DNA from 3 places in the Janthinobacterium goodfellowi genome. Region 3 is predicted to be linked to each of the others. Evidence: predicted binding sites of a transcription regulator. Region 3 holds the regulator's gene; each other region holds the start of a gene.
What was found. The regulator NrdR, encoded in region 3, represses ribonucleotide reductase genes. The targets are predictions, from matches to a motif close to CACNANATNTNGTG.
Positions count from the first base shown of each region.

Region 1: ACQ4WQ_RS27500 (ribonucleoside-diphosphate reductase subunit alpha) is a predicted target of NrdR. The motif match lies at 8,786-8,799, and genes of this name have one in related genera.
Region 2: ACQ4WQ_RS20085 (ribonucleoside triphosphate reductase) is a predicted target of NrdR. The motif match lies at 2,733-2,746, and genes of this name have one in related genera.

Region 1 covers NZ_JBNYXN010000010.1:89,498-100,111, reverse strand. The annotation lists gene ACQ4WQ_RS27535 (DUF3426 domain-containing protein) at 1-167, shown strand, start outside; gene ACQ4WQ_RS27530 (carbohydrate kinase family protein) at 179-1,117, shown strand; gene ACQ4WQ_RS27525 (YggT family protein) at 1,187-1,720, opposite strand; gene ACQ4WQ_RS27520 (hypothetical protein) at 1,974-2,366, shown strand; gene ACQ4WQ_RS27515 (hypothetical protein) at 2,367-2,969, shown strand; gene ACQ4WQ_RS27510 (hypothetical protein) at 3,598-3,927, opposite strand; gene ACQ4WQ_RS27505 (ribonucleotide-diphosphate reductase subunit beta) at 4,294-5,445, opposite strand; gene ACQ4WQ_RS27500 (ribonucleoside-diphosphate reductase subunit alpha) at 5,564-8,521, opposite strand; gene ampD (1,6-anhydro-N-acetylmuramyl-L-alanine amidase AmpD) at 8,913-9,524, opposite strand; gene ACQ4WQ_RS27490 (sigma 54-interacting transcriptional regulator) at 9,502-10,581, opposite strand.
Region 2 covers NZ_JBNYXN010000005.1:253,697-264,310, reverse strand. The annotation lists gene ubiT (ubiquinone anaerobic biosynthesis accessory factor UbiT) at 1-132, opposite strand, end outside; gene ubiV (ubiquinone anaerobic biosynthesis protein UbiV) at 153-1,049, opposite strand; gene ubiU (ubiquinone anaerobic biosynthesis protein UbiU) at 1,059-2,096, opposite strand; gene ACQ4WQ_RS20090 (hypothetical protein) at 2,258-2,674, shown strand; gene ACQ4WQ_RS20085 (ribonucleoside triphosphate reductase) at 2,793-4,541, shown strand; gene nrdD (anaerobic ribonucleoside-triphosphate reductase) at 4,538-4,735, shown strand; gene ACQ4WQ_RS20075 (anaerobic ribonucleoside-triphosphate reductase activating protein) at 4,728-5,432, shown strand; gene ACQ4WQ_RS20070 (Pls/PosA family non-ribosomal peptide synthetase) at 5,581-9,636, shown strand; gene ACQ4WQ_RS20065 (4'-phosphopantetheinyl transferase family protein) at 9,658-10,173, shown strand; gene ACQ4WQ_RS20060 (LysR family transcriptional regulator) at 10,373-10,614, shown strand, end outside.
Region 3 covers NZ_JBNYXN010000007.1:78,249-88,862, forward strand. The annotation lists gene tolB (Tol-Pal system beta propeller repeat protein TolB) at 1-256, opposite strand, end outside; gene tolA (cell envelope integrity protein TolA) at 256-1,275, opposite strand; gene ACQ4WQ_RS23465 (ExbD/TolR family protein) at 1,324-1,764, opposite strand; gene tolQ (protein TolQ) at 1,780-2,469, opposite strand; gene ybgC (tol-pal system-associated acyl-CoA thioesterase) at 2,516-2,917, opposite strand; ZMP/ZTP riboswitch at 3,210-3,334, shown strand; gene glyA (serine hydroxymethyltransferase) at 3,446-4,693, shown strand; gene nrdR (transcriptional regulator NrdR) at 4,837-5,298, shown strand; gene pilV (type IV pilus modification protein PilV) at 5,520-6,107, shown strand; gene ACQ4WQ_RS23495 (PilW family protein) at 6,104-7,081, shown strand; gene ACQ4WQ_RS23500 (pilus assembly PilX family protein) at 7,094-7,756, shown strand; gene ACQ4WQ_RS23505 (pilus assembly protein) at 7,753-10,614, shown strand, end outside.

The sequences.
Region 1 (10,614 bases), on a different contig from region 3:
ACGACAAGCCCCTCTTGCGCCGCGTGATCGCGCCGCGCGACTACCTGCCGGCCACTATCGACGTGAGCAAGGGGTTTGCACCGCGCTCGGAACAAACCATCAAACTGTATTTCGCATTAGACCAGCTCACGGCGTCTGGCTACCATATCGCCATCTTCTACCCTTAACAGACACTATCATGACCAAAACATCGCTGATCTGCGGCTCGCTTGCCACCGATACCATCATGCAATTCCCCGGCCGCTTCGGCGAATCGCTGCTGGCCGACCAGTTGCACAAGGTGAACGTCTCCTTCCTCGTGCCCACCATGCGCACGGAGTTCGGCGGCTGCTCGGGCAACATCGCCTACAGCCTGAAAATGCTGGGTGGCGACCCGCGCATCGTCGGCGTCATGGGGCAAGACAGCGCCGCCTACCTGGAACGCCTGCAAAAGCTGGGCATTTCCACCGCCAACATCCTGATCAAGGCCGACAGCTACAACGCGCAGTGCTTCGTCACGGCCGATGCGGACAATAACCAGATCAACGCCTTCCACCCGGGCGCCATGTCGTTTGCGCATGAAAACCCGATCGCCAATGCGGGCCCGGCCAAGGTCGCCATCATCTCGCCGGACGGCGACCAGGGCATGCTCAAGCACGCCGCCGACCTGGCCGAGCTGGGCATCCCCTTCATGTTCGACCCGGGCCAGCAGTTGCCACGTTTCAATGGTGAACAGTTGATCGACTTCATCAACAAGGCCACGTATGTGTCGGCCAACGATTATGAGATGGAAATGTTGATGGAACGCACGGGCTTGACCCTGCCGGACATCGCCAGCCGCCTGGAAGCGCTGATCGTCACGCGTGGCGAAAAGGGATCGGAGATCTATACGGATGGCAAGCGCATCGACATTCCTGTCGTGACCGCCAAGGAAGTACTGGACCCGACCGGTTGCGGCGACGCCTATCGTGCCGGCTTGCTGTTCGGCATCACCAACGACCTGGACTGGGAAACCAGCGGCCGCCTGGCCAGCCTGCTGGGCGCCATCAAGATCTCCACCCAGGGTGCGCAAAACCACGTGTTTACCCCGGAGAGCATCGCCGACCAGTTCGAAGCGGCGTTCGGTTACCGCTATTAATATGTAGGTCGGGTTCGTGGGGATGTCGGGTTACGCTACGCTAACCCGACCCACGCCCTCACATCACCATCATCGCAGCACAATAATCATTCCCACCAGCACTTGCGCGATCTGCAGCAGGATCAGCGCCACCAGCAGCGACAAGTCCAGGCTGCCCACCAGCGGCACCACCTTGCGGATCGGACGCAGCAGCGGCTCGTTCAGGGCCCGCACAAACGGCGCCAGCGGCGCATGCGGATTAACCCAGCTGAAGATGGCTTCGATGATCAGCAAGGCCATGAAACCGTAGAGTATCCATTGCAGGAAGCGTTGCAGCGACTTGAGCAGCACCACTTCGACGGGAGCGCCGGAAATAAACAGCACCGAGCTGGCCAGCAGCACGATCAGGAAGGCGCCGATCAGGCTGGCCCAGTCATACCCGCCCACGCCCGGCACCACGCGGCGCAGGGGACGCACCAGCCAGTCGGACAATTGAAACGTGAATTGCGCCACCGACGAGGGCGGCCGCACGCGCACCGCCTGCATCCAGAAGCGCAGCAGCAACACGCCGCCCAGCAAGGTGGCAATGGTATCAACGATCAATGTAAGGATAACGATCAGCACGACTAATTCTCCAAAAAAAAACCGCTGTGTGATTGAGTCACACAGCGGCGTGTTGCCTCATCCAGGCACCCGTATCGTTGGAATTACGATGGGCGGGTGCTGGTTGGGAATGGCCAGGCTGCAGCCGGTGCCAACACGGTTTTTGCTACAGGTGCGATAGGTGCCGATGGCTTGGCGACAGGCGCTGCCTTCTTCGGTGCGGCCTTTTTAGGCGCGGCCTTCTTGGCGGCTGGCTTGGCGGCCACGGCGGCTGGTGCCGCTGGAGCTGCTGCCGGCGCTGCTGCTGGTGCGGCTGCCACGACTGGCGCTGCGGCTGGCTTGGCGGCAGGTTTCGCTGCGGCTTTGGCTGCCGGCTTGGCTGCTACCTTGGCGGCTGGCTTGGCTGCAGCTTTTGCTGCTGGCTTCGCTGCTACCTTGGCCGCTGGCTTGGCTGCAGGTTTCGCTGCTGGCTTCGCTGCTGGCTTCGCTGCAACCTTGGCGGCAGGTTTCGCTGCTGCTTTGGCTGCTGGCTTGGCTGCTGGCTTGGCTGCAGCTTTTGCTGCCGGCTTCGCTGCTGCCTTGGCCGCTGGCTTGGCTGCAGCTTTTGCTGCTGGCTTGGCTGCTGGCTTCGCTGCGACCTTGGCCGCTGGCTTCGCTGCAGCCTTAGTTGCTGCCTTGGCTGCTGGCTTGGCTGCTGCTTTGGCGGCCGGCTTCGCTGCTGCCTTGGCGACGACTTTTTTCGCTGCTGGCTTGGCTGCCGCTTTGGCAGCCGGCTTGGCTGCTGCCTTGGCGGCTGGTTTCGCTACGGCTTTTTTCGCTGCCGGCTTCGCTGCTGCCTTGGCTGCTGGCTTGGCGGCAGCCTTGGCGGCTGGCTTCGCTGCTGCTTTGGCGGCTGGCTTGGCTGCTGCCTTGGCGACGACTTTTTTCGCTGCTGGCTTGGCTGCTGCCTTGGCTGCAGGTTTCGCTGCGGCTTTTTTCACTGCTGGCTTGGCTGTTGCCTTGGCGGCTGGTTTCGCCGCAGCTTTTGCTGCTGGCTTGGCAACGGCTTTTTTCGCCGCTGGCTTGGCCGCTGCCTTGGCGACAGGTTTCGCTGCCACTTTCGCTGCTGGCTTGGCTGCCGGCTTGGCTGCCGGTTTTGCTGCTGCCTTGGCCGCTGGTTTCGCTGCGGCTTTCGCTACTGGCTTGGCAGCCACTTTTGCTGCAGGCTTGGCTGCGGCTTTGGCGGCTGGTTTTGCTGCTGGTTTCGCTGCGGCTTTGGCAGCTGGTTTAGCGGCAACCGTCTTCGCTGCGGCTGCCGGCTTCTTCGCGGCAGGAGCAGCCTTGGCGGCTGGTTTCTTTACTTCTGATTTCTTAGCGGCTGTTGCCATTTGTCTCTCCTTCATCTGAGATGAGAAATTTAAGCTACAAGATTTAAACCCGTCCGACCCACCACAGGGATAGGCCAGGCGAATTATTCATCGGCACAAACGGTCGTTTGCGCTAATGAATTCGGCACCAGCTGAACTGCTGCAACTCCTCACGTTTGCAGCACTTCAGCCATCGTCGGTGCCACCCTGCTTTATCTCGCAGCTGGTGGCAAAGTCTGAATTCGGTCATTCGTTTCGATGCCGTGCGTTTTTTCGCTCCTCGCATCGCGCTCGCCACAACACCGATGCGTCAAATAAAAAACCGCCATGCCTGAAAAAAATTCGGGCACGGCGGCAGACGAAAACGGTGTGGTTTTGTGCATATCCGTGTAAATCTGTATCCCTGTTTTGCGAGGTTTTTTCGCTACCGCGCTGGTTAAAAAACCCCGCATTCTAACGCTCGCATTTGCAATCTCATAAAGTACACGAAAACCTTGTCAATGCGCAACCGGCACGACACGTTTTCGCCCCCTTTTTTGCACGATACGCGTGCTATCGCACAATCGCGCGGCAAATGCCGCCGCCAGCGTGTCCGGAAACGATATTTTCGGCCCGCGATGCGGCCGCGCTCAACATCCGAAAAGCTCGGCGCAGGCCACTTCGCAACGCCCGATGCGCGCGCATTTTTGCGCCCTGCCGATGGCGCTTTTCAGCACGCCGCGGCGACGCAATTTTTCTGCGCCAGCACGAGAAAAAAGCTCCGTCATGTGACGGCGTTTTGGGCTTGAGAGCGCGGGCTGATTCCCGCTTCGGCGCGCCGCCGGCCTGCTGTTCCATCACAGGCGTCTCGACGAAGTCGCGTCCCTTCGCCACGTCGATCATCTCGCTCGTCCACAACTGCGGGCTGCCATCTTGAGCGTGTTGGGCAAGCCGATGCCGAATCCGCCGTGCATCGATGCGTCGCGCAGGAAGTGCACTTTTGACGTAGCCACCATCGAGCTCTGTCGACCCAGTGCCAGGATCGGCGTGCAACCGAAGTGGAAGGACTGGCAGGGCATCAGGCTGGGGAAGACGGGCGGAGTGTCGGGCGGCGGCTGGCCGTTCGACACATTGACTGCGACGTAGGTTGGTCGGGATGTGGTCGAACCGGGAAAATGTTCCGCCACAAAAGAAAAACGCCGTCACATGACGGCGCTTCTGGCAAAACGGGATGCAACACCCGCCTTGTACATTGACTTCAATACTGGCTTATTCCCAGTTCAGCGCGCCGCCGGTCTGGTATTCCGTCACGCGCGTCTCGAAGAAGTTACGTTCCTTCTTCATGTCGATCATCTCGCTCATCCACGGGAACGGGTTTTCTTCCTGGGCGAACAGCGGCTCGATGCCGATCTGCTGCGCGCGGCGGTTGGCGATGAAGCGCAAATAGCCCTTGAACATTGGCGCGTTCAGACCCAGCACGCCGCGCGGCATGGTGTCTTCCGCATACGCGTATTCCAGTTCCACGGCCTTCATGAACAGGTCCTTGATCTCTTCGCGGAAAGCGGCCGTCCACAGCTGCGGGTTTTCCATCTTGATCGTGTTGATCAAGTCGATGCCGAAGTTGCAGTGCATCGATTCGTCGCGCAGGATGTACTGGTACTGCTCGGCCGCGCCCATCATCTTGTTCTGGCGGCCCAGCGCCAGGATCTGCGTGAAGCCGACGTAGAAAAACAAACCTTCCATCAGGCAGGCAAACACGATCAGCGATTTCAGCAGCTTCTGGTCGTTTTCCACCGTGCCGGTGACGAAGGCCGGGTCGGTCAGGGTGTTGATGAACGGGATCAGGAATTCATCCTTGTCGCGGATCGACTTGACTTCGTTGTAGGCGTTGAAGATCTCGCCTTCGTCCAGGCCCAGCGATTCGACGATGTACTGGTAGGCGTGCGTGTGGATCGCTTCCTCGAACGCCTGGCGCAGCAGGTACTGGCGGCACTCGGGCGCGGTGATGTGGCGGTAGGTGCCCAGCACGATGTTGTTGGCGGCCAGCGAGTCGGCCGTCACGAAGAAGCCCAGGTTGCGCTTGACCAGGCGGCGCTCGTCGTCCGTCAGGCCGTTCGGGTTCTTCCACAGCTCGATATCGCGCTGCATGTTTACTTCCTGCGGCATCCAGTGGTTGGCGCAGCCGGCCAGGTATTTGTCCCACGCCCATTTATATTTGAACGGCACCAGCTGGTTGACGTCCGTCTTGCCGTTGATGATGCGCTTGTCGTCGGCATTCACGCGGCGCGCCACTTGCTCGGCGTTCGCTTCGGACGGCTCGGCGCCGGCCGGCAGGTTCAAATCGGTATTTCCCAGTGGCGCTTGCTGCGCCGGACGCGGCACAGCTGCCGACGTAGTTTCATCATCCCAAGACAACGACATATTCTTCTTCCTTTCCATGCCGGCGAGCCGGCGGTCCGCAACAGGCCCGTTGTATCGGACAATGCGGACATTGACAACATTGAATCAGCCCAGAAGTTCTGGGCTGACAACTAAAATCTTACTGGCAGGCTTCGCATTCCTCGAAACCGTCATCCCCCGGGCGCAGGTAGCAGGCTTCGCCATCGGCGTCGTCCGCCGCCGCTGCCACGGCTGCCACCGGCGCCACGGCGGCAGCGGCTGCCGCCACGACGGCCGCCTGGGCGCTCTGTGCGCTGGCCGACATGCCGCCATCGACTGCCACGGCGTTCAGCGCGCCCGTCTTGGAGGTCGATTTCTCCATGTGGGTAGCGGCGATGGTACGCAGGTAGTAGGTGGTTTTCAGGCCACGCAGCCATGCCAGCTTGTAGGTCTCGTCGAGCTTCTTGCCCGAAGCGCCAGCCATGTAGATGTTCAGCGACTGGGCCTGGTCGATCCACTTCTGGCGACGCGAAGCCGCTTCCACCAGCCAGCTTGGCGACACTTCAAAGGCGGTGGCGTAGATGTCGCGCAGGTCTTGCGGGATGCGGTCGATCTTCACCAGCGAGCCGTCGAAGTATTTCAGGTCGGAGATCATGACTTCATCCCACAGGTCGCGCGCCTTCAGGTCGCGCACCAGGTAGCCGTTGATCTCGGTGAATTCGCCCGACAGGTTCGATTTCACGTACAGGTTCTGGAACGTCGGCTCGATACAGGCCGAGACGCCGATGATGTTCGAAATCGTCGCCGTCGGGGCGATCGCCACGCAGTTCGAGTTGCGCATGCCGAACTTGGCGATGCGTTCGCGCACCGGCGTCCAGTCCATGGCCGACGAGGAATCGACTTCCAGGTAGCCGCCGCGCTCTTCGGCCAGCAGTTTGACCGAGTCCTGCGGCAGGATGCCGCGGTCCCACAGCGAACCGGCGTACGACTCATAGCGGCCGCGCTCTTCGGCCAGTTCCGTCGACGCCAGGTAGGCGTAGTAGCAGACGGCTTCCATCGAGGTGTCGGCGAAGCTGACAGCCGCGTCCGAGGCGAACGGCACGCGCATCATGTGCAGGCAGTCCTGGAAGCCCATCACGCCCATGCCGACCGGACGGTGGCGCATGTTCGAATTGCGCGCCTTCTCGACGGCGTAGTAATTGATGTCGATGACGTTGTCGAGCATGCGCATGGCGGTGCGGATGGTCTTGGCCAGCTTGACGTGATCGAGCTTGCCTTCCTTCATGTGCGCCGGCATGTTGACGGAACCGAGGTTGCAGACGGCGATTTCGTCAGGGCCCGTGTTCAGCGTGATTTCCGTGCACAGGTTCGAGCTGTGGACGACGCCGACGTGCGACTGCGGGCTGCGGATGTTGCAAGGATCCTTGAACGTGATCCATGGGTGGCCCGTTTCAAACAGCATCGACAGCATCTTGCGCCACAGGTCCAGCGCCTGGACCTTCTTGAAGACGCGGATTTCGCCGGCGGCGGCCTTGGCTTCGTAGCCCAGGTAAGCCTGTTCAAAGGCCTTGCCGACCTTGTCGTGCAGGTCAGGCGTGTCCGACGGCGAGAACAGGGTCCACTCGCCTTTTTCCATGACGCGCTTCATGAACATGTCGGGAATCCAGTTCGCCGTGTTCATGTCGTGCGTGCGGCGGCGGTCGTCGCCCGTGTTCTTGCGCAGGTCGAGGAATTCCTCGATGTCCATGTGCCAGGTTTCCAGGTAGGCGCACACGGCGCCCTTGCGCTTGCCGCCCTGGTTGACTGCCACGGCCGTGTCGTTGACCACTTTCAGGAACGGCACCACGCCTTGCGACTTGCCGTTGGTGCCCTTGATGTGGGCGCCCAGGGCGCGCACCGGCGTCCAGTCGTTGCCCAGGCCGCCGGCGAACTTGGCCAGCAGCGCGTTGTCCTTGATGGCGTCGTAGATGCCTTCCAGGTCGTCGGAGACGGTGCTCAGGTAGCACGACGACAGCTGCGAGCGCAGGGTGCCCGAGTTGAACAGGGTCGGGGTCGAGCTCATGAAGTCGAACGAGGACAGCAGGCTGTAGAACTCGATGGCGCGCGCTTCGCGGTCCGCTTCGTTCAGCGCCAGGCCCATGGCCACGCGCATGTAGAACGCTTGCGGCATTTCGATGCGCACGTCCTGGATGTGCAGGAAGTAGCGGTCGTACAGGGTTTGCAGGCCGATGTAGCCGAATTGCAAGTCGCGGTCGGCAACGATGGCCTTCGCCAGGCGTTCCAGGTCGAAACTGGCGAGTACCGGGTTCAGCAGCTCGGCGGCGATGCCCTTGGCGATATATTGCGGGAAATACGTCAGATATTCTGCGGCAGCGGCCGCTTGCGGCACTTCCTTGCCGAACACTTCCTTGCGCACCGTGTGCAGCAAGATGCGGGCCGTGACCTGGCTGTAGGCCGGGTCTTTTTCCATCAGCGCGCGCGCCGCCAGGATGGCCGACTTGTGCAGCTCTTCGACGGGCACGCCGTCGTACAGGTTCTTCACCGTTTCAGCCAGGATGGCGTCGGCATCGACGTGCTTTTCCAGGCCGGCGCAGGCGGCGTTGATCAGGTCGCGCACTTCCTGCATGTCCAGCAGGCGGCGCACACCGTTGTCGGTGACATTTAATTGTGGTGCGGAAACTTGTGCGGACGCGCCTTGCGCTTCCTTCTGCAGGCGGCGCTCTTCCATGTGCTTGGCACGGTACAGCACGTAGGCACGCGCCACGTCGTGTTCGCCCGAACGCATCAGCGACAGTTCCACCTGGTCTTGCACGTCTTCGATATGGAAGGTGCCGCCGCCCGGATGGCGGCGCACCAGCGCGGCGACGACGCCGTCGGTCAGCTGTTCCACCAGTTCGCGGATGCGTGCCGAGGCTGCGCCCTGGCCGCCGTTAACGGCCAAAAACGCCTTGGTCATGGCGATGGCGATCTTCGAAGGCTCAAATGCCACCACCGCGCCGTTGCGGCGGATGATGCGATAGTCGCCCAATGCCGCGCCCGTGCTCGCCACGCTGTTGGCCGCGCCTGGCGCTGGCGATACTGGCGTTGGATGGATAGAAATATCTTGTGGTGATTGCATTGAAGCTCCCGTTGTCAGCTAAAGTCAGCCTGCAGTTTTGCCGCCGCGTGTGTTGTTGAATAGAACGCCCGATGGTCAGGGCTTCTTCAGGTATTTATTGCTAAATAGTAAATTTGTAATGCATAAAACAGCTCAGTATCCATAGCGCCACACCGTACTGCCCGGCTGGCGCGAAACACGATCAAGGGTGATAAACCGCCAGTTCCAGTGCTTTATCAGCAATCCGGGTAGCTTTGACAATAATTCTGAAAACGTCTGTGATGGCACTAGATATAGTCTTTACATCCAACTTCTGCACTAATTGTAGTGCCCATCGAAGGGCGATGCAATAGTTTTCCGGCATCCGTCGGCGTAATTTTTTGTATTTTCATATACGATTTCGGTTGACTTTTCAGGGTAGGGATGGAAAGCCCAATCCCCGCGAAGTAAGCGCTAACGCAGGCTGTCCGTGCAGGGTTTCCAGCCAGCATACTTGGTAAAAATGCCAGTCAAAAAACGGCCCCGGATCCGTCTTCCTCCCCGGCGCGATATGCTCGTGGCCGCGCACCTGGGACAGCCCGTGGCGTGCCACCAGCGCCGCCGTCAGCAGCGCCAGCACGCGGTATTGCTGCCGCTGAAAGGGCACAAAGTCCGAGCCTTCCATTTCGATACCGATCGAATAGCCATTGCACTGCGGGCGTCCTTCGAACATGGACGCGCCCGCATGCCAGGCACGTTGATCAGTAGAAACATATTGCAACAGCGTGCCATCGCGCCGCACAAAAAAGTGCGCCGACACCTGCAAGCCACGCAGGTCGGCGAAAGAAGGATCGGCATTATAATCTACGCGGCCCGTAAACAAGTCCGACACATGCGGTCCGCCGAAGTGTCCGCCCGGCAAGCTGATGTTATGGATCACCAGCAAGTCGACTTGCGCACCAGCCGGGCGCGCATCGTGGTACGGCGAGTCATAGCGCAGCGCGCCGTCGCACCAGCCGTCTTCATCTATCGTCCATGCGCTCATCAAGTAAGGCTTCCTGTATCGTCAATTTCTGCATGCGGTAACGCAACTGGCGCACGCTCAAGCCCAGCTGGCGCGCCGCCCGCGCACGGTGATAGCGCGCCTGCACCAGCGCCTGCATGATCATGGCGCGCTCGGCCTGGCGCAGATACACGTCCAGCGGCAGGACCGGGGCCACGCCATATGCCGCCATGCCGGGCAGGCACAGTTGCCGCTCCGACGCGGCCGGCAGAGCCGGCGCCGCCCGCAACGGCATGCTGCCCGGCCCGGACGGCAAGGCCAGCCCGTCGAGTTCGATCACGCCGCCGTCGGCAAAGGCCAGCGCCCGCTCCAGCACGTTTTCCAGTTCGCGCACATTGCCGGGAAATGCATACGCGGCCAGGGCCGCCAGCACGGGCGGCGCCAGGCTCACGGTCCGGCGTGGCGACAGGCGCGCGAGGATCACCTCACATAATACCTGCAGATCGCCGCGCCGCTCGCGCAGCGGCGGCAGCGCCAGCTCGATCACATTGAGCCGGTAAAACAGATCCTGGCGGAACGTGCCGGCGGCCACGCCGCGCGCCAGGCCATGCTGGCTGGCGCACAGGATGCGCACGTCGACGGCCTCGTCCGTACTGCCGCCCAGCTTGCGCACGCGGCGCTCCTGCAGCACGCGCAGCAGTTTTACCTGCATGGCCAGCGGCAGGTCGTCGACTTCGTCGAGCAGCAGGCTGCCGCCATGGGCCGCCTGGAACAAGCCCTGGCGTTCGTGCAGCGCGCCCGTATAGGCGCCCGGGCGGCAGCCGAAGAATTCCGCTTCCATCAGCGCGTCGGGTATGGCGCCGCAATTGACGGCGATAAACGGCAAGCCGGCGCGCGCACCCTGCGCATGGATGGCGCGCGCCGCCAATTCCTTGCCCGTGCCCGATTCGCCGCGAATGGCCACGGGCGCGCCGCAGCGGGCGATGCGGCTTATCTGCGCGCGCAGCGCCTGCATGGGCAGCGAATTACCGCTCAGTTGCGGCGCCGGCGGCATGCCGGCGGTGGTCACGGTCTGCTGGCTGGTGCGGGGACTGGACATGGGAGCGCGCCTTTCTGCAATGGCGGTGGCGAA
Region 2 (10,614 bases), on a different contig from region 3:
CAGCCAGGAGGCCGGATACGGCGGCAGCTTGGACAGCAATTCGGCCAGCGGTTCGGGCAGCCGGTACGACACGGCAGGCTTGCTCATGGCAGGCTTGGCCGGGACGGGCAATCTTTCCAGTTGATCTTGCATGGTGCTTCCTTTCGATGCGTTCAATGGGCGGCGTGCTGTTCCATGCCGGGCTGGCCGTGCCAATAGCCGTCGCAGGCGCCGGCCGGCTGGCAGGCCGCCAGCTGGGCCTGGGCGCCGATGCCGCTGACCTGCCCGCGGCGGGCGCGGTCGAAGATGGCGATGACTTTTTCAGTGTTCATCGCCTGCGGGCTGATGCGCGCCACATCCACGCCCATGTCGCGCATGGCATCGAGTTCGCGCACCAGGTTGTAGACGAGCGCCGACTGCGTCTGCGTGCCATTCAGCACGAGGAAGGGTACTGCGTCGCGCGTGCGCAGCAGCAGGCCGTCCGGCTCTTCCAGGCAGCTGTAGCCGCAGTCGTCCTTCGGCAGGTTGCGGTTGCGCGCCGTGAAGCAGCGCGCGGAAAACGCCAGCGGCATGCGGCCGTAGGCAAACACTTCCGTCTCCAGCCCTTCCGGTTTCTGGCGCTGCATCTCGGCCAGCGCCGTCTGCCCCATTTCCAGCGGCATCACCCAGCGCCGCGCACCAAGGCGCGCCAGCAGCTGCAGGCTGGGACCATTGAACAGGTTCAAATGGGGGCCGGCGACGAAGGACGCGCCCTTTTCCATGCAGTGCACGGCGCCCATGTCGTTGGCCTCGACGCCGTAGCGCCCATTGCCCGTGATGCGGCGCAGGGTGGCCAGTTCGGCGCCCGCCTCGATCAGCGCCTGCGTCGACAGCACCACTTCCTTGCCGGCGGCGGCCAGCATGTCGGCGATATCGAGCCAGTCGGCCAGGCGCAGCTCATGCCGGCGCGAGCAGACGGTTTCGCCCAGATACACGATATCGACGGCGGTGCCGGCGATCTGCTGGTAAAAGTCGAAGACGGTGGCGCGCGGCCAGTAGTACAGCAAGGGGCCCAGTGAAAGCTTCAGCATGTTCATCCTTTATTTCCAAGATCTGTGGTAGGCACCCAAGGTGTGCTGCTGGCCTTCGGCCAGCTTGTCCATGGCCGCCATCCAGCCCGGCTTGACGGCGTAGCGCGCATTGCCTTCGCGGCAGGCGTCGATCGCTTCGCGCCACACGCGCGTCACCTGCGCCACATAGGCGGGGCTGCGCTGGCGCCCTTCGATCTTCACGGCGCGCACGCCCATGGCGATCAGTTGCGGCAGCAGCGCCAGCGTATTCAGGCTGGCCGGCTCCTCGATGGCGTAATACTCTTCGTCGTTGACTTCGAAACGCCCCTTGCACAGGGTCGGATAGCTGGCGTTTTCACCGGGTGCGTAGCGGTCGATCAGCACGCCGTTCAGGCGCGATTCGAGGCCGTTCGGCGTTTCCAGCCAGCGCACGGATTTCGCCGGCGAGCACACGCCGTGCGTGTTCGGCGCCTCGCCCGTCGCATACGACGACAGCGCGCAGCGCCCTTCGACCATCACGCACAGGCTGCCGAAGCCGAAGACTTCGATCTCGACTTCCGTCTTGGCGATCAATTGTTCGACCTGCGCCATCGACAGCACGCGCGGCAGCACGGCGCGGGCGATGCCGAAGTGTTCATGGTAAAAATTGATCGCTTCGTAGTTGGTGGCCGAGCCTTGCACGGACAGGTGCAGGCGCAGCTGCGGGTGATGCTGCGCCGCATACGCCATCAGGCCCGGATCGGCCACGATCATGGCGTCGATGCCGGCCTGCGCGGCGCGGTCGATGGCGCTGCGCCACACGGCCCAGTTGTGCGGCTGCGGATAGGTGTTCAGCGCCAGCAGCACCTTGCGTCCATATTGGTGGGCGTAGCGCACGCCCTCGGCGATGGCCTTTTCGTCGAAATTGAGGCCAGCGAAATTGCGCGCATTGGTGGCGTCGCGAAAACCCAGGTACACGGTGTCGGCGCCATTGTCGACGGCCGCTTTCAAGGCGGGCAGGCTGCCGGCGGGGCAGACCAGTTCCAGCGGTCCGGCCACGCGGGTGGCGGTGGTTGATTCAAGCATCATGGTGTTCTCAGTCCTGTATCGGCTCAGGGTGCAGACTATAGCCCCGCCCATGCCGCCCAGTCCTTGACGCAGGTGAAGGAATGCATGCATGACTGGCGCGCGTTCCACTTGCTTGACCTGGCTGTAAAATGCCCCACTTTTTCCCTATCCGATTGCCCGCCATGACCCGCAAACCGCTGCTGATTTTCCTGCTTACCCTGTTTCTCACCGCGCTGCAGGTGCAGTGGGCCGGTCCGGCCGATGGCTATGAGACAGGGACCATCTCCGTGCTGTCGCCGGAAGTGCTGGGCGCGTATCCAGGCGTGCTGCTGCTGTTCCTGCTGGCCGTGTTCGCGCGCCGCAAGATGCCGCTGCTGCGTCAGGCCGCCATCTGCACGGGCCTGCTGGCCGTCTACTGGCTGCTGGCGAACTACGTCACCTTCGACGCGCGCGTGGCCAGCTGGAGCACCTACACGCCGCTGGAAATCTGGACGCACGTGCTGCCCGCGTCTGTCATCAGCATCGCCGCCTGCGGCGCCGCGTTCTTTTGCGCGAGCTGGCTGATCCTGCGCGAAACGCGCTGGAACAAACGCGGCTGAGGTGTTTTTTTCACCTGCATCAAGGATTCGTCACGCCACTGCACGCGCCCTTTGACGCCACTATATTTAGTGATTAATCTCCATAAAAACACCGCATGTTGTGTTTATTGGAGGTTTCATGACGACAAATGCAGTTTCCCCCACACGCGGCCAGGTCGACGTCGCCGCGTCCATCAATGAGTACCTGGAGCGGCGCGACTGGCGCGTGAACGCCAACGCCAACCAGGGTTACTCGCTAGGCGGCCTGATACTCAATGTGTCGGGCAAGGTCATCGCAAACTACTGGCTGGACCAGGTGTATCCGCCGGAAGTGGGCGCGGCGCACCGCGAGGCGGCGCTGCACATCCACGATCTCGACATGCTGGCCGGCTATTGCGCCGGCTGGTCGCTGCGCACCCTGCTGCATGAAGGCTTGAATGGCGTGCCGGGCAAGATCGAATCGGGCCCGCCCAAGCACATGTCGAGCGCCATCGGCCAGATCGTCAACTTCCTCGGCACCCTGCAAAACGAGTGGGCCGGCGCGCAGGCGTTCAGCTCCTTCGACACCTACATGGCGCCCTACATCCGCAAGGACAGCCTGCGCTACGAAGACGTACGCCAGTACATGCAGGAGCTGATCTTCAACCTCAACGTGCCGTCGCGCTGGGGCACGCAGACGCCGTTCACCAACCTCACCTTCGACTGGGTCTGCCCGGACGACCTGCGCGAGCAAATTCCCGTCATCGCCGGCCGGGAAATGGACTTCAGCTATGGCGAGCTGCAGGCGGAAATGGACATGATCAACCGCGCCTACATCGAGATCATGATGGCGGGCGACGCCAAGGGCCGCGTCTTCACCTTCCCCATCCCCACCTATAACATCACCGAGGATTTCGACTGGCATAGCGAGAATGCCGAACGCCTGTTCGAGATGACGGCCCGCTACGGCCTGCCCTACTTTCAGAATTTCATCAATTCGGAACTCAAGCCAAACATGATACGCTCCATGTGCTGCCGCTTGCAGCTGGACTTGCGCGAACTGCTGAAAAGGGGCAATGGCCTGTTCGGTTCCGCCGAGCAGACGGGCTCCCTGGGCGTGGTGACGATCAACTGCGCGCGCCTGGGCCACCTGTGGCGCGGCGACGAGCCAGCCTTGATGGCCGACCTGGACCGCCTGCTGGAACTGGGCAAGACCAGCCTGGAAATCAAGCGCCGCACCATCGAGGAACTGATGCAGCAAGGCCTGTTCCCGTACACGAAGCGCTACCTGGGCACCTTGCGCAACCACTTTTCCACGCTGGGCGTGAACGGCATCAACGAGATGATCCGCAATTTCAGCGGCGACGCCCATGACATCACGTCCGCCGAGGGCCATGCGCTGGCGATCCGCTTGCTCGACCACGTGCGTGCCCGCATGGTGCAATTCCAGGAAGAGACGGGCCATATGTACAACCTGGAAGCGACGCCGGCCGAAGGCACGACGTACCGCTTCGCCCGCGAAGACCGCAAACGCTATCCCGCCATCCTGCAGGCCGGCACCGTCGACAACCCGTATTACACGAACTCGTCGCAACTGCCCGTCGGCCACACGGACGACCCGTTCGAAGCGCTGGAATTGCAGGATGCGCTGCAGCGCAAGTACACGGGCGGCACGGTGCTGCACCTGTACATGACGGAAGCGCTGTCGGACGCGAACGCCTGCCGCGAACTGGTAAAACGCGCCCTGAGCCGCTTTTCTCTGCCCTACATCACCGTCACGCCCACGTTTTCCATCTGTCCGCGCCACGGCTACCTGGCCGGCAAGCATGAATTCTGCCCCACCTGCGACGCGGAACTGATCGCCCGCAAGCAGGCCCACATTGTTCCATCACTTGAGGAAACGCCATGAATGCACGTCCCGACTTCAATCCCGCCATCACCCTGCTCGACACCGAACGCCAGCGCTGCGAAATCTGGACGCGCGTGATGGGCTATCACCGCCCCGTCGCCTCGTTCAACATCGGCAAGCAGGGCGAATTCCACGAGCGCCAGTATTTTACGCAAGCGGGCGCCCGGCTTGGCCAGCCCGCCTGCCATGGCTGAGTTGAAAGTGGGCGGCCTGACGCCCTTTTCCGCCACCGACTATCCGGGCAAGCTGGCGGCCGTGGTGTTCGTGCAGGGCTGCCCCTGGCGTTGCGGCTATTGCCACAATCCGCACTTGCAGGCGCGCACGCCGGAAGGCGCCATGCCGTGGCAGGACGTCCTGACCTGGCTGCGGCGCCGCGTGGGCCTCGTCGACGCCGTCGTCTTCAGCGGCGGCGAGGCGTGCATGGACCCGGCGCTGGCGCGCGCCATGCTGGACGTCAGGGCCCTGGGTTTCGGCATCGGCCTGCACACGGCCTGCATCTACCCGCAGCGCCTGCAGGAAGTGCTGCCCCTGGTCGACTGGGTGGGCTTCGACATCAAGGCGCCGTTTGCCGACTATCGTCATGTGACCCGCGTGGCCGGCAGCGGCGACCCGGCGCGCGCCTGCCTGGACGCCATCCTCGCCAGCGGCGTCGCCTACGAATGCCGCACCACCGCCCATCCGGACCTGCTGCCCGATGCACAGCTGCTGGCCCTGGCCGCCACCCTGGCCGCCCAGGGCGTCGACAACTACGTGCTGCAGCAGTTCCGCGCCGAAGGCTGCCTGGATGCGGCGCTGGCCGGCCGCCCCCTGCACGGCTATCCGGCGGCGGACACTGTGGCGCAAATCGGCGCCATGTTTCCCCGTTTTACATTCCGTAACCATGGCAATTGATCCTGCAAGCACATAATTTCGCAAAGCCCCGCAAAATTCCCCGTTCTGCAACGCTGAAATGTCTTGCGTGCTGTAATGTATCAACTGTGCCGCGCACCACGCGCAGCCCGTTCGATTCCTCACACAGCATTACAGATAAGCGTCATCCATGAACGATTTCACCGCAGTCAGCCCAGACACCCCTTCCACCCACGCCGACATCCTGTACGGCCCGCCGCGACCGGATTTGCTGCGCGAGGAAGTGCTGGCCGACCTGCTGGAAGCGACGGCGCGCCGCTGTCCGCAGCAAATCGCCCTGATCGACGGCGCGCGCCGCATCACGTATGCGCAACTCGATGCGCAGGCGGGCCTGGCGGCGTCGCGCCTGGTGGCGGCCGGCGTCAAGCCCGGCGACATCGTGGGCCTGTGGCTGCCGCGCGGCGCCCCTCTGCTGCTGATGCAGGCGGCGATTGCCAAGGCGGGCGCCGCCTGGCTGCCCGTCGATGAAGACACGCCCGTCGAGCGCCTGCAAGTGTGCCTCGACGACGCGAATGGAGCCGGTGTCGTCAGCTGCGCGCAGTTCGCGCCGCGCCTGTTGGATGCCGGCGTCGAGCGCCCCGTGTGGACGGCGGAAAGCCTGCTGGCGCCCGCGGCGCCCGGCGAATACCTGCCCGCGCGCGGCGCCGTCTTGCCCGAACACCCGGCCTATGTGATCTACACGTCCGGCTCGACGGGCAAGCCCAAGGGCATATTGATCAATCAGCGCAGCATCTGCCACTTCCTGCGCAGCGAAAACGCCGTGCTGGAAGTGACGCAGGCCGACACCGTCTACCAGGGCTTTTCCGTCGCCTTCGACATGTCGTTCGAGGAAATCTGGATCGCCTACCTAGTGGGCGCCACCCTGTGGCTGGGTCCCAAGGAAATCTCGGGCGACCCGGAAGCCTTGCCGCGCGCGCTGGCCGAGAACAAGGTCACCGTGCTCCATGCCGTGCCGACCCTGCTGGCCCTGTTCGCCGAGGAAGTACCGAGCCTGCGCCTGATCAACCTGGGCGGCGAGATGTGCCCCGAATCCCTGGTCGAGCGCTGGTCGCGCCCGGGCCGCGCCATGTTCAACACCTACGGCCCCACGGAAGCGACCGTCTCGTGCAGCCTGGCGCGGCTGCGGCCCGGCGAGCCCGTCACCATCGGCACGCCGCTGCCCAACTACGGCTTGCTGGTGCTGCAGGTGGCCGAGCCGGGAGAAAACCGTCCCTTGACATTGCTGGCGCGCGGCGAAACGGGAGAATTGTGCATCATCGGCCCCGGCCTGGCCGAGGGCTACCTGGGCCGGCCCGACCTGACGGTGGAAAAATTCCTGCCCAACCCGTGGGCGACCGGCGACGGTGACGCGCGCCTGTACCGCACGGGCGACCTGGCGCGCATCGACCCGGACGGCCAGGTGCAGTGCCTGGGCCGCGCCGACGACCAGGTCAAGATACGCGGCTTCCGCGTGGAGCTGGGCGAAATCGAAGCCGTGCTGGCGCAGCAGCCCGGCGTGGGCACGGTGGCCGTCCTGCTGCGCAAGGATGACGGCATCGACCAGCTGGTGGCCTACATCGTCGGCAGCGACGATGCGCCCGAGCATGCCCTGGCGGCGAAAACCCTGCGCGCGGCCCTGAACCTGCACCTGCCGCCCTACATGGTGCCGGGCCGCTTTGAATTGCTGCCGCTGATGCCGCGCCTGACCTCGGGAAAAATCGACAGGAAGGCCTTGAAAGCCATGCCATTGTCCGCGCCGCCGGCCGGCGAGGCGGGTGTATCGGACGTGCCGGAAACGCCGGCCGAAGCGGCCCTGTTCGCGGCGCTGGCCAAGCTGTTCCCCGGCCAGGCGATCTTGCGCCAGCTCGACTTTTTCAGCGACCTTGGCGGCCACTCCTTCCTGGCCGCTCGCCTGGCGTCCGCCCTGCGCGCCGATCCGGCCTACGCCCACATGACGGTGCGCGACATTTACCAGAACCGGCAGATCGGCAAGATCGCCGCCGTGCTGAACGAGGCGCCCGCGCTGGCCACGCCGGAAGCGGATTGGACGCCGCCGTCGGCCGTGAAGCGCTGGGTCTGCGGCGCGGCGCAGGCGGCGGCCGTGCCGGGCCTCGTCACCCTGCGCATGGCGCAGTGGATGGCGCCGTTCTTCACCTATCACTTCTTCACGGGCGATACGGGCGACACCGTGCCGCGCGCCATCGCCGCCTCGATCGGCGTGTTCCTGCTCGCGACCCTGGCCGAATTTGCCATTGCGATTGCCGGCAAGTGGCTGATCGCCGGGCGTCTGAAACCGGGCAGCTATCCGCTCTGGGGGCTGACATACTACCGCTGGTGGCTGGCCGACCGCCTGGTCGAATCGGCGCCCGCGTATCTGCTCAGCGGCTCCTCGCTGAACAGCTGGTGGCTGCGCGCGCTGGGCGCCAAGGTGGGCAAGGAAGTGGTCATCGGCTCGATGACCCTGCGCGCGCCCGACCTGCTGTCCATCGGCGACAACGTCAGCGTCGGCAATGCCGTCAACTTTGAAAACGCCCGCGTGGAACGGGGCCGTTTGCTGCTGGGCCAGATCAGCATCGGTGACGATGCCTGCATCAGCTCTTACGCGATTTTGGAAGGCAATACCAAAGTAGGCGCGTTTGGCCACCTCGAGGGACAGTCCGCGCTGGCCGACGGCGCTTCGGTGCCCGCCGGTCGCGTCTGGACGGGTTCTCCCGCGCGCGACATCGGCCCCTATGACCGGGCCAGCCAGCCGCCGCGCCCCGCCGTCTCGCGCCTGCGCCTGACGGGCGAAACCCTGTTCTTCTGCTTCGGCATGGTCTTGATCGCCGTGCTGTTCTTCATGCCCGTCTTCCCCAGCTTCGTGCTGATCGACTGGTTCGACGAGCGCGAAATGATGCCGTGGCTGCAGGGGCGCGACGTGACGACCCAGCTGGCCCGCTACTTCCTGCTGGCCTTCCCCGCCAGCGCCGTGCTGATCGTGCTCACGGCCCTGCTGTCGGCCGCCATCCGCTGGGGCGCGCTGCCGCGCCTGAAACCGGGCAGCTCGCCCGTGCACAGCAATATCTATTGCGCCAAGTGGCTGGTCAGCCATATCCAGGAATCGAGCCTGAACGTCCTGCACGGCATCTACGCCACCGTGTACGCGCCGTACTGGTACCGCCTGCTGGGCGCCAAGGTCGGCAAGGGCGCCGAGATTTCCACGGCGCTGGGCGTCGTGCCCGACATGCTGACCCTGGGCGACGACACCTTCATCGCCGACGCCGTCATGCTGGGCGACGAGCAGATCGACGGCGGCTGGATGACCATGCGCCCCACCGTCGTCTCGCACCGCAGCTTTGTCGGCAACGGCAGCTATATCCCGGACGGCACCGTGCTGCCCGAACATGTGCTGATCGGCGTGCACACGCACGCGCCGCGCAATGAGCAGATGCACAGCGGCGATACCTGGCTGGGCTCCCCCCCCATGCACCTGCCCGCGCGCGAGCAGGTCAGCGGCTTTGCCGAGCACCTCACGTTCAAGCCATCGCTGCTGCGCCGCCTGGGCCGCAGCCTGATCGAAGCGTTCCGCATCGTCGCGCCGCACGCCGTGGTGATCGCCGTCGGCTATACCCTGGTGCTCGACGTGATGCCGATCGCGGGCGCAGGGCGCTGGGGCGAAGTGGTGGGCGACCTGGCGATCGCCGGCATCGCCTACGGCATCGGCAATTTCCTCGTGGTGGTGCTGTTCAAGTGGCTGCTGCTGGGACGCTACCGCAAGCATGCGGCGCCCATGTGGACGCCGTTCGTGTGGATCTCGGAAGGCGTGACGAATCTGTACGAAGGCATCGCCGTGCCCAATTTCATGCGCTACCTGCGCGGCACGCCGTGGCTGCCGCTGGCCTTCCGCCTGTTCGGCTGCAAGATCGGCCGCGGCGTCTACATGGACACGACGGACATCACGGAATTCGACTGCGTGCACATCGGCGACTACAGCGAACTCAATGCCCTCACCTGCCCGCAAACGCATCTGTTCGAAGACCGCGTGATGAAGATCGACCACGTGGAAATCGGCCAGCGCGTCTACATGGGCCCGCGCAGCTCCGTGCTGTACAGCGCCAAGGTGGGCGACAATGCGCGCCTGGGACCGCTGACCCTGGTGATGAAGGGCGAACACATCCCCGCCGGCAGCAACTGGGCCGGCTGCCCGGCAGCGCCTTTGCGTAGCTGATTGCAGCTGATGGATTTTACGGTGCTCTTGTCAAGAGACGGCGTGCTGGCAATCGGCATCGTGCCGCCGCCATCCCGCACGGAAGCGCGCGCGCACCTGCGCCAGGCCGTGCGCGAAGCGGCGGCGCAGTGGCAAAACCTGGACATCGAGGCGATTTCCGTGGAGTCGACGCCGGGTACTCCTCCCCGCTTGCTGCTGGCCGGACGATCAGTGGGTCTGTCGTTCAGCCATGACGAGGGACTGTCGCTGGCCGCCATCGGCCTGTATGGCCCCGTCGGCATCGACGTGATGCGGGTGCAGGACATTGCCGACTGGTTCCATCTGGCACGCGATTACCTGGGGCCGCAGGTGGCGCAGGAGCTGGCCGCCTGCCCCGCTGCGCAACGCCCGCTGCGCCTGGCGCAGGCATGGACGGTGCGCGAGGCGGCGCTCAAGTGCGCGGGACTGCCGCTGGCGGAGTGGGACGGGACCGCGCCAGCCTGCTGCCTGCAGGCTTTGCCATTGCCAGCCCCCTACGTGGCAAGCCTCGCGTATTAATCTTCCGTGCCATGTCCAGCTCCGCCGATCTGGACGAAAATCAGTTTTACGATAATACTGATAAGTACTCCCAGCACCCCGATCAATTCCAGCATGGTCTTTCCTTCGCAATGACAGCGGACCAATGCACTGTAGCGCGAACGCCGGGGCCAGGGCCAATATCAAATCAGGCAGTCTCCGATCTCGAAAAGGCATACGATTGATTTCCATCAGACAGTTCCGCTACTTTGTCGAAGTCGTCGATGCGGGCAGCTACTCGCGCGCGGCGGAAAAGCTGTACATCGCGCAGTCGGCCCTGAGCCGGCAAATCAAGGAGCTCGAGGGCGAAGTGCAAGCCCTGCTGCTCACGCGCGACGCGCGCCATATCGAGCTCACGCCCGCAGGACAGGTCTTTTATGAGCGGGCCAGGCGCATCCTCGACGACATCGAGGAAACCGTGCG
Region 3 (10,614 bases):
AGCTGACGGGCGCCGTTTCCGACACGGGCGCATCGGCGTCGATCAGCTTGAACACGCCGCTGCGCGCCAGGTCGGCCTTGATAATGCCCGACAGCGATTGCGGCGCCGCCGATTCATTGACGAAGCTGGCGACGGCCACCGGGATCTGGTTGCTGCCGATCCCCGTAATCTCCACGCGCAATTGCGCCTGGGCGCCGGCCGCGCCCAGCATCAGGCTGGCGCAGAGCACGACATAGCTCATTTTTTTCATGGTCATCATTTAGGCAAATCCTTCATCTCGAATATGAGTTCAATCTCGCGTTCCACGGTGCCGTCTTTTTTCTTCGGCAGTGGCGACGATTTATTAATGGCGTTTTCCACCGAGCTGTCATACGCCGGCAGGCCGCTACTTTTTATCTTTCGGACCGAAATAATTTCCCCAGTTGGCAGTTGCTCGATCTTGAACACGGCGCGCGGGTTGCCCGGCACGTCCGTGCTACCGCTGTACGCGATATTGCTCTTGATCTTGCTCGTCAGGGCAGCGACATAGCCGCTGTCCTTGCGTGGCGCGGTCGCTTTCGCGGCCGTGCCCGTCGTACCGGCGCCCGCCGCACCCGTGATGCGGCTCATTTCCGCGGCGCGCGCCTTGTCGGCGGCTTTTTTCTCTTCCGCCGCTTTTTTCGCCTTGGCAGCTTTTTCCGCCGCCGCTTTTTTCTCGGACAGTTCTTTCTCGGCTTTTTCTTCCGCCGCTTTTTCTTTCTCTTTTTCCAGCTTGGCTTTCTCGAGCTTGTCGGCTTTTTCCTTCTCGCGCTTTTCAGCCTTGTCTTTTTCTTTCTGCTTCTGTTTTTCCAGTTCGCGCTTTTCTTCCTCGCGTTCCTTCTGTTCCTGCTTGCGGCGTTCTTCCGCTGCCGCTTTCTCTTTTTCTTCCTTCAGCTTGGCCTTCTTGCGCTCGAGGGCGATCTCCGCCTCGCGCAGGTCGACCTTCGGCTCCGGCGCGGCCACGGGCGGCGGTGGCGGCGGGGCAGGCTGTTCCACTTGCGGTTCCGGCGGCGGCGCCGGTGTCGGCTCCGGTTGCGTCGCCACTTCGGGCGGCGGTGCGGCCGTCTGTACTTTCAGGTCCCACACTTCCGCTTCGACGGCGACAGGTTCCGTATTTTGCCAGTGTACGCCCACCCACAGGAAAAACAGCAGGCCAAGGTGCATCGCCAGCGCCAGGCCCAGCGAGGGCCAGCGGCTGCGTTCGCGCGGCACGCTGTAGGGCTTGCCGAGTACATGGTCGATTTGTTTGGTCTGCAAAGTCTAGTCTATCTAAAAACGGTCAAGTCTGGAAACAGGGTGCTGCGCTTACTTGGTGGCCAGGCCAACACGGGTAATGCCCATCTTTTTCGCTTCCGAAATGAGCTGGATCACATCGTCGTACTTGCTTTCCTTGTCGCCCGCGATCATCACGGGATAGTCGGGATTGCTTTCGTGCAGGCCGCGCAGCTTGCGCAGCAGGGCGTCGCGGTTCGGTTCCGTTTCCGGCGCCAGCTGTTCCTTGCCGATCACGCCGATCGACAGCGAACCATTTGGTTTGAGCACGATCTGGATATAGTCATCGGGCGGTTTCGCCGACCTTTCCGCGTTGGGCAAGTTCACCACGCTGGGATTGTTCGACGACGGCATCACCATGAAAATGATCAGCAGCACCAGCATCACGTCGATGTACGGCACGACGTTGATCTCGGACTTGAACTTGCGGCCGCGGCCGCCGCGCATGCCGCCGCTATTGAAGGAGGAACCCATGGACGCTGCTCCCTCTTAGCGCGACTGGCGCTGCAAGATGTTGGAGAATTCCTCGACGAAGCTCTCGAAGCGGATCGCCAGGCGGTCGATGTCATGCGAAAAACGGTTGTAGGCGACGACGGCGGGAATCGCGGCGAACAGGCCGATGGCGGTGGCGATCAGCGCTTCGGCAATACCGGGCGCGACGGCGGCCAGGGTCGCTTGCTGCACGTTGGCCAGGCCGCGGAAGGCGTTCATGATGCCCCACACGGTGCCGAGCAGGCCGATGTAGGGCGAGACGGAGCCGACGGAGGCGAGGAAGGCCAGGTGCGATTCGAGCACGTCCATTTCACGCTGGAAGGCGGCGCGCATGGCGCGGCGTGCGCCGTCGAGCACGGCGCCCACGTCCAGCGCTTCGCGCGAACCGTAGGAAGCCTTGCCCTTGATGAATTCGCCCATGCCGGCGTCGAAGATGCGGGCCAGCGCGCCGCTCTGGTCGCGGTTGCCGCTGGCGTTCTGGTGCAGCGCATGCAGGTTGCCGCCGGCCCAGAAGCTGCGTTCGAATTCGATGGTCTGCTTGCGCGCCTGGCGCACGGCAAACATCTTGCGGAAAATGTAGGTCCAGCTGGTCAGGGAAATCAGCAGCAGCAGGGCCATGATCAGTTGCACGATCAAATGGGCATTGGTGATGAGCGCGAGGAAAGAAAGATCTTGTGTAACGTTCATTGGCTGGCAGTCTGTTGGGTGAATTATCCGGGGGTGGCGGTAGGGCTCAGGCGGCGCGCATGCGGGCCGCGACGGCATCGGGCACGGCGCGCGGGCGCAGTGCCGAGTCGACGCAGCCGATCTTGACGCGGGCCGTGTTGAGCAGGCGGTCGCCGCACCAGGCTTGTTGCAGGAAAACGATGGAGGCGCGCCCCATTTTCTCTATGCTTAGGGTTAATCTTACCGTGTCATCGAGCCTGGCTGGCGCATGATAGTCGGCGTTGACGCTTTTGACAACGAACATTGCGTCGTGCTGTTCCAGCAATTGCTGCTGGCCCACGTCGATGGCGCGCAACCATTCCGTGCGCGCGCGTTCGAAGAATTTCAGGTAGTTAGCGTAATAGACGATGCCGCCGGCGTCGGTGTCTTCATAGTAGACACGTACGTTCCAGGTAAAGACTGAAGGCATGTTTATTGCGCCAGTAGTGAGATTGAGCAACATTTTACGCGATTTTTCTTCTTGTGACTGTGGGCGCTTGCTGGAAAGCCATGCAAAAGCAGCATATAAGTTGCACCGCAGCATTGTAAATCCGGGGCGGGCAATGGCAAGCCTCGTAACATACGCTTACAAGCCGCAGTCAGGTTTAAGTCCAGCTTAAGCGCCGCGGCCGTGCCCGGGCTGCGGTGGCGCGCGGCGATTATAGCTGCACGGTTGCATTCCTTGCTCAATTTGGGCACTTAACTTACAATTTGACTTCCATTACGTCTCACGTGACTGGCGAAAAGTCGGGCGATCTCCATGAATGGCGATCGGCAAACCGGCGAAAGGTGGGCACCCACCGGGAAACGTGAGATTTTTCATCAGCCGTTCGCCTGGGTAGCCACTATGGAAAAGCACGAAGAGGCTGCCTGTCCAATGTTGTTATTCACTTAACGCCGGCTCCCCTCATTCGATCCAACCTGCCAGTACAAGCACCCTCATACTTGGAGTTTTTACATGTTTGCAAAAGATCACACCCTCGCCAACGTCGATCCTGAATTGTTCGCCGTCATTCAAAAAGAAAACACGCGCCAGCACGATCACATCGAACTGATCGCGTCGGAGAACTACACGTCGCCAGCCGTAATGGAAGCGCAAGGCTCGCAGCTGACGAACAAGTACGCCGAAGGCTATCCAGGCAAGCGCTACTACGGCGGCTGCGAATACGTCGACGTGGCCGAGCAACTGGCCATCGACCGCGTCAAGAAACTGTTCGGCGCCGAATGCGCGAACGTGCAGCCGAATTCCGGCTCGCAGGCGAACCAGGGCGTGTTCTTCGCCATGTTGAAACCAGGCGACCTGATCATGGGCATGTCGCTGGCCGAAGGCGGTCACCTGACCCACGGCATGCCGCTGAACATGTCCGGCAAATGGTTTGACGTCGTGTCGTATGGCTTGACGGCGGAAGAAGACATCGACTACGAGGCGATGGAACGCCTGGCCCGCGAACGCAAGCCGAAACTGATCATCGCCGGCGCATCGGCCTTCTCGAAAAAGATCGACTTCGAACGCTTCAGCAAGATCGCCAAGGAAGTGGGCGCCTACTTCATGGTCGACATGGCCCACTACGCGGGCCTGATCGCCGCCGGCCTGTACCCGAACCCGGTGCCGTTCGCCGACTTCGTCACCTCGACCACGCACAAATCGCTGCGCGGCCCGCGCGGCGGCATCATCCTGATGAAGGCCGAACACGAAAAAGCCATCAACTCGGCCATCTTCCCTGGCATCCAGGGCGGCCCGCTGATGCACGTGATCGCCGGCAAGGCCGTCGCCTTCAAGGAAGCGCTGAGCCCTGAATTCGTCGAATACCAGAAGCAAGTGATCAAGAACGCCGACGTGCTGGCGAAAACCCTGATCAAGCGCGGCCTGCGCATTGTTTCCGGCGGTACCGAATCGCACGTCATGCTGGTCGACCTGCGCGCCAAGAACCTGACGGGCAAGGAAGCCGAAGCCATCCTCGGTTCCGCGCACATCACCTGCAACAAGAACGGCATCCCGAACGACCCGCAAAAACCGTTCGTCACCTCGGGCATCCGCCTGGGCAGCCCGGCGATGACGACGCGCGGTTTCAAGGAAGCGCAAGCGGAAGAAGTGGGCAACCTGATCGCCGACGTGCTGGACAATCCGCATGACGCCGCCACCATCGAGCGCGTGAAAGCGGCCGTGAAGGTGCTGGCCGACGCGCACCCTGTGTACGCCTCATAATTATTTGTCCAGAATGTGTCATACGGAGTAAGATTCTGTATGACACATTCCTTCGTGCCCAAGGGCGCCCGGAGTGATTCGGGCGCCCTTTGTACAAGGGCGGCGATTTCCCGTAATTATTACTATAAAGTTGTAGCCAGCCCATGAAATGTCCATTTTGCCAGCACGGCGACACCCAGGTTCTCGATACGCGCGTATCGGAGGAAGGGGATGCCATTCGGCGGCGGCGCCGCTGCGGCAAATGCGACAAGCGTTTCACCACGTATGAACGCATTGAACTTATCATGCCGGCCGTCGTCAAAAAGAATGGCAGCCGGACGGAGTTCGCTGCGGATAAGTTGCGCGGCAGTTTGATGCTGGCCTTGCGCAAGCGTCCCGTCGCGGCCGCCTCCGTGGACACGGCCATCGCGTCCATCCAGGAAAAACTGCTGACCAGCGGCTTGCGCGAAGTCGATTCCGGCTATATCGGCGAACTCGTCATGCAGGAACTCAAGCGCCTCGACAAGATCGCCTATATCCGCTTCGCTTCCGTCTACAAGAATTTCGAAGACCTGGCCGAGTTCCAGGATGCGATTGCCGAAGTGGGGCAGGCGCGCAAGCCCTGACGCTCACTGTATCGGCGACGGGGCCGCTCATGTGCCCCGTTTTGCGCCCCGTGTTCACCACGCCAGCGTTCGCCTGGCAAGCGGCCTGATCAATACCTACGCCGTTCTTCTCATCTTATCGCTGCGCTGTTTGCGCTAGCGCAGACCCCGTTTTTTGCGCGCGCCTATCTTGTAGCTGGGCCGCCTGTTCTCGCGACTCTGTCGGCGGAAGGGAGTAGCGCATGCGCAATGGCGGTCGCGACAAGTTTCTGGCGGGTGGCAGCAGCCTCGTCGAGGTGCTGGTGTCGCTGCTGCTGTTGGCGCTGGGCCTGCTCGGCGCCAGCATCTTGCAACTGCATTCCCTGCGCGCGCGCCATGAATCGGCGTTGTTGTCGGCGGGCGCGCAACTGGCGGCCGGCATGGCCGAACGCATGCGCGCGAACAGCGTGCTCATGCATGGACCCGATGCGGGCAATCCCTACCTGAACGTGGCCTACGCGGCGGACGATGCCGACGCTGGCGGCGGCGCGCCCGACTGCTTCGGCGCTGCCGCCTGCGGTGCGGCCGAACTGGCGCAATTCGACATCGCCGAATGGAAACAGCAACTGCATGGGGCCTTGCCCGGCGCGCGCCTGCATATCTGCCGCGACACTTCCGTGTGGGATGCCACCGCGCAAGGCTTGCACTGGGCGTGCAGCGGCGGCAAGGGCGCGCCCATCGTCATCAAGCTGGGCTGGCGCGCACGCCTGCCCGATGGCTCGACCGGCGATAACGCGGCAGGCGAGTCGCTGCCCAGGCTGGCATTCCAGCTGGGCGGAGGCGGCGCATGAACGGCGTGCATGTCCACCGGCGCCGGCAGCGCGGCCTGAGCCTGGTCGAGTTGCTGGTGGCCCTGTCGCTGGGCGCGCTGCTGATGCTGGCCGCGAGTAGCGTGCTGCTGGCGGCCAGCGGCAGCTATGGCGACCAGTCCGCCAGCGCGCGCCTGGACGACAATGGCCGCTATGCGCTCGACACCATCGCCCGCGCCGTGCGCCAGACGGCGTACGTGAACTGGGATAGCAGCGCCGCGCCCGTCGCCCATGCCGATGACGACAGCGCGAATATCGCCGGGCTCGACGCGCGCAGCCTGGGCAAGAACAGTGAAGGCATCAGCGGCGCCTTGCCCGGCGCCCTGCATGGCAGCGATGTGCTGGCCCTGCGCTATTACGGCGCCGGCAAGGAAGAGGGCGGCGACGGGTCCGTGCTCAATTGCGCCGGCTTTGGCGTGGGCGCCGCGCAAACGGAGGCGCAGCGGGGCTGGAGCATCTTCTATGTGGCGCAGGGCGCCGATGGCGAAGGCGAACTGCGCTGCAAATACCGTGGCGCGAACGGCTGGGGCGCGGACGCCATCATCCGTGGCGTCGACGGTTTCCAGGTGCTGTATGGCCTCGACACCGATACGCCGCCCGATGGCGTGGCGAACCAGTATGTCAATGCCAGCGCGCTCGACGCCTACGATGCGGCGCTGGTGCTGGCGGGCGCGGATGCGGCCGCGCGCCAGCGCGATTTGCAGCGGCGCACGCACTGGAAGCGCGTGGCCAGCGTGCGCGTGGCGCTGCTGCTGCATGGCGAGGCGGGCCAGGCGGACAAGATGGCGGAACTGGGGCCGGCGCAGTTCGATCTGTTCGGCAAGGCGTATGCCGAGGCGCACGGCGCCGGCGACACGGGTGTGCGCATCGCGCGCGCGTCCTTGCCCGCCGCGACGCGCTCCCGGCTGCGGCAACTGCTGCAGACGAGCATCATGCTGCGCAACGGGCCGGCATAGGAGGGTGGCACGATGGCTGGCGCGGGCGTCCGCTGTTGTGTGACTCGTTGCTCACCTCGTGCGCGCCGCGGTGGCGCCAGCCTCGTGTATGTGCTGTGCCTGCTGGTAATCATCTTGCTGCTGGGTATATCGGCGGCGCAGATGGCCTTGCAGGGTGAAAAGGCGGCGCGTGGCGAGCGCGACCGGCAGATCGCGTTTCAGGCGGCGGAGGAAGCATTGGTGGATGCGCAGAACGATATCGAAGGCTTGCCCGGCGCACCGGGGCGTAGCAGCCTCTTCGCGCCAGGCAGCGCGGCCGGGTTCGCGGACGGCTGCGGCGAGGGAGGCGCACTGGGCTTGTGCCTGCCCGCGCCTCCGGAGGCGCCGGCCCTCTGGCTGAGCATGGACCTCGATGGCGCCGAGGGAGGAAGTAGCAGCCGCGCGGTGCCGTATGGCCAGTTTACGGGCGCCGTCATGCAGACTGGGCAGGGTTTCCTGCCGTCACGCCGGCCCCGCTACCTGATCGAATTGCTGCCGTTTCATCCACCCGGCGCGCAGGCGGCGGCAATGGCCGGCGGCATGGCCACGGAAAGCTATGTGTACCGCATCACGGCCATCGGTTTTGGCGCGCAGGAAAGCACGCAAGTCGTGCTGCAAAGTTATTATCGCAAGCAGGCGGCTGGAGTGGGGCCATGAAGGCTTGCTCATCCGCTTTGTCGTCCGCCTTGCGGCGCGCCGGCTGGGCCTGGCTGCTGCTGGCCTGTCTGGCTAGCCAGGTTTGCGGGGGCGCCCTTGCGGCTGCCGTTCCCCCGGTGGTGCTGGCGCGTGCCGACGCGGGTTTGCACGGCGCCAGGGTGCCGCCGAATCTGCTGCTCAATCTATCCTTCACGCATGCGGCGGCGGCCGCCGCGCATGGCGGCGAGTATGCGCCGCAGCGCGAGTATGCCGGCTATTTCCATGCGCGCATGTGCTACAGCTATCCGTACCGCAGCAAGGACGGCGTCATGCTGCCTGACTTGCGCGTAGCGACCGCTTACTTCTCCGTGCTGAAGCCGGCCGATGCGCTCCACGGCTGCGGCGGCGACAGTTTCAGCGGCAACTTTCTGAACTGGGCCAGCGCCAGCATGCTCGACATCGTCCGCTATGCCCTGACGGGCGGCGACCGCGTCATCGACGAGGTGCGCAAGACGGTGCTGCAGCGCGCCTGGCTGCCCGATGCCGGCAACCCCATCGACTTCTATGCCCACCCCGTCTTTTTCCCGCGCAAGGTTTTGCAGGCCGGCGTGGCGGCGGCGACGCCGTTTGCGCTGGCGCAACTGGCCATTGTTTCCTGCCGTAATCGGCTGCTGTTCGGCGACGCCAGCTTGCCCCAGGGCGGCAGTTGCGACGCGCCTGGCTTTGCTGCCACGCACGGCGTGTTTCTTGCGCGCGTGCGCGTCTGCGACGCCGATGAGGGGCCGCTGCGCGACGACTTGTGCCTCGCATATGGCAAGAACTACAAGCCGGTGGGCGCCGTGCAGCGCCATGGCGGCCGGGTGCGCGTGGGCGTGTTTGGTCTGTTGAACGGCATGCCCGCCGGTGCCGGCCCCGTGTATGGCGGCGTGCTGCGCGCGCCGCTGGCCCACGTGGGCAGGCAGCGCTGGACGGTGCCCGACTTTATGCCGCAAGACAATCCCGGCGCCGAGTGGAATCCTGCCACTGGCGTGTATGCGTATCAAACTGTGTATCAAGCTGCGGGCCAAGCTGCGGGCCCTGGCGGCGGGGTGACCGCTTACATCAATGGCCTGGGCCGCAGCAATGCCGCGCATCCCGGCGCGTACGCCAGCGCCGCGCCGCTGGCTGAATTGCTGTACGAATCGCTGCGCTACCTGCAGGGACGGCAAGCGAGCGCCGCAGTGCCTCCCGTCACGGCGCCGCCTGCCACCGACGAGGGCTTGCCGGTCGTGACTGCGTGGAGCGACCCGCAAACAGCCAGTTGCCAGCGTCACATCGTCGTCAGCCTCGGCGATGCGGGCATGGCGGGCGATCGTTACGTGCCCGGCAATGTTCCTGTTGCTCCCGCCTCGCCCGGAGATCGCGCCCGCGCGCCGGACGGTTTTGCGCCGCCGCTGTTCGATGCGATGGCCTGGACGCATGCGGTAGGCAGCCTGGAAAGCGGCGGCACGCCTGGCAATCCCGCGCCACGGCCCGAACTGGCGGCGCTGGAACTGCTGGCCGACGGGGCGGGCGGCGCCAGCTACCATGCGGCGGGCCTGGCCTACTGGTCGCATGTGCAGGCGCTACGTCCGGGCGGCAAGAACGACGGTATGAACCACATCGACCACTACGCGGGCGACTTGCGCCAGGGCGACCCTGCCGGCGTGCCTGCCGCGACACCCTTGTTGCTTACGGCTAAATATGGAGGCTTTCTCGACACAAACGGCGACGCGAATCCCTACAAGAGCGCGACGGGCGGCGCGCTGGAGGAGTGGAGCATCGATGGCCGCTGGCCCGCCCATTACCTGCCCGGCAGCGATCCGGCCGCCCTGATCGCGGGACTGCGCGCGGCCTTTGCGGCCGCCGACAAGGGCAGCTTGCCGGCGACGCTGACGGGGCCTGCCCTGATGGCGCTGGCCAGCGGCACGGAGGATGCATACTGGTTCCAGACGCAGCTGCGCCTGGCCGATGGGTCCATGACCTTGTCGCGCAGCGGGTTTGCCGTGGGCGCCGATGGCGCACTGCTTCCCGGCAAGCCATGGTGGCGTGTGGGCGGACAGGAGCAGCCCGCGCCAGATGGAACGCCAGCGGCTTTGCGTCCCGTCTACACGCTCGACGCCAAGGGCGCCCTGATGCCGCTGGCCTGGGCGCGGCTGGACGCGGAACAGCGCAGCGCATTCGATGCCGGCGATGGAAGAGGCGAGGCGCGCCTGGCGTACCTGCTGGGCCAGCACACGCACGAGGCGGGCCAGCCAGGCGGCTTCCTGCGGCGCAGGTCCGGCAGCCTGGGCGCGGCGCCGCATGGCAACTTGCTGTACGTGGGCGCGCCGGGGCTGGGCATGCCTGGGACCGGTTATGGCGTGCACCGCCAGGCGCTGCTGCAGCGCCGGAAAATGCTGTACCTGGGCGCCAACGATGGCCTGCTGCACGCATTCGATGCGCGTACGGGAGGCGAATTGTTTGCCTATCTGCCCCAGGCGCTGTTGCACGCGGTGCCAGCCGCTGCGAGCACTCACTACAGCCCCGGCCCGCTGCTCGATGGCGCGGCGGCCACGGCGGAAGTGCTGGCATCGGGACACTGGAAGACGGTGCTGGTGTCGGGCATGGGCGGCGGGGCGCAAGGCGTGTTTGCGCTCGACATCACGGACCCGGCGCGCTTCGCGCAGGAAGGGGCGTTGTGGGAATTCACCGACCGCGACGACAGGCTCATGGGCAATGTGCGTGCGCCGCCCGCCTTTGCCCGCATCAACATGGGCGGCAAGGAGGGGGCGCCTGCTTACCGCGATTTTGCCATCGTCGCCAGCGGCTACAACAATCATGTAGACGACGGCAAGGACACGACGGCACCCGCATCGGCC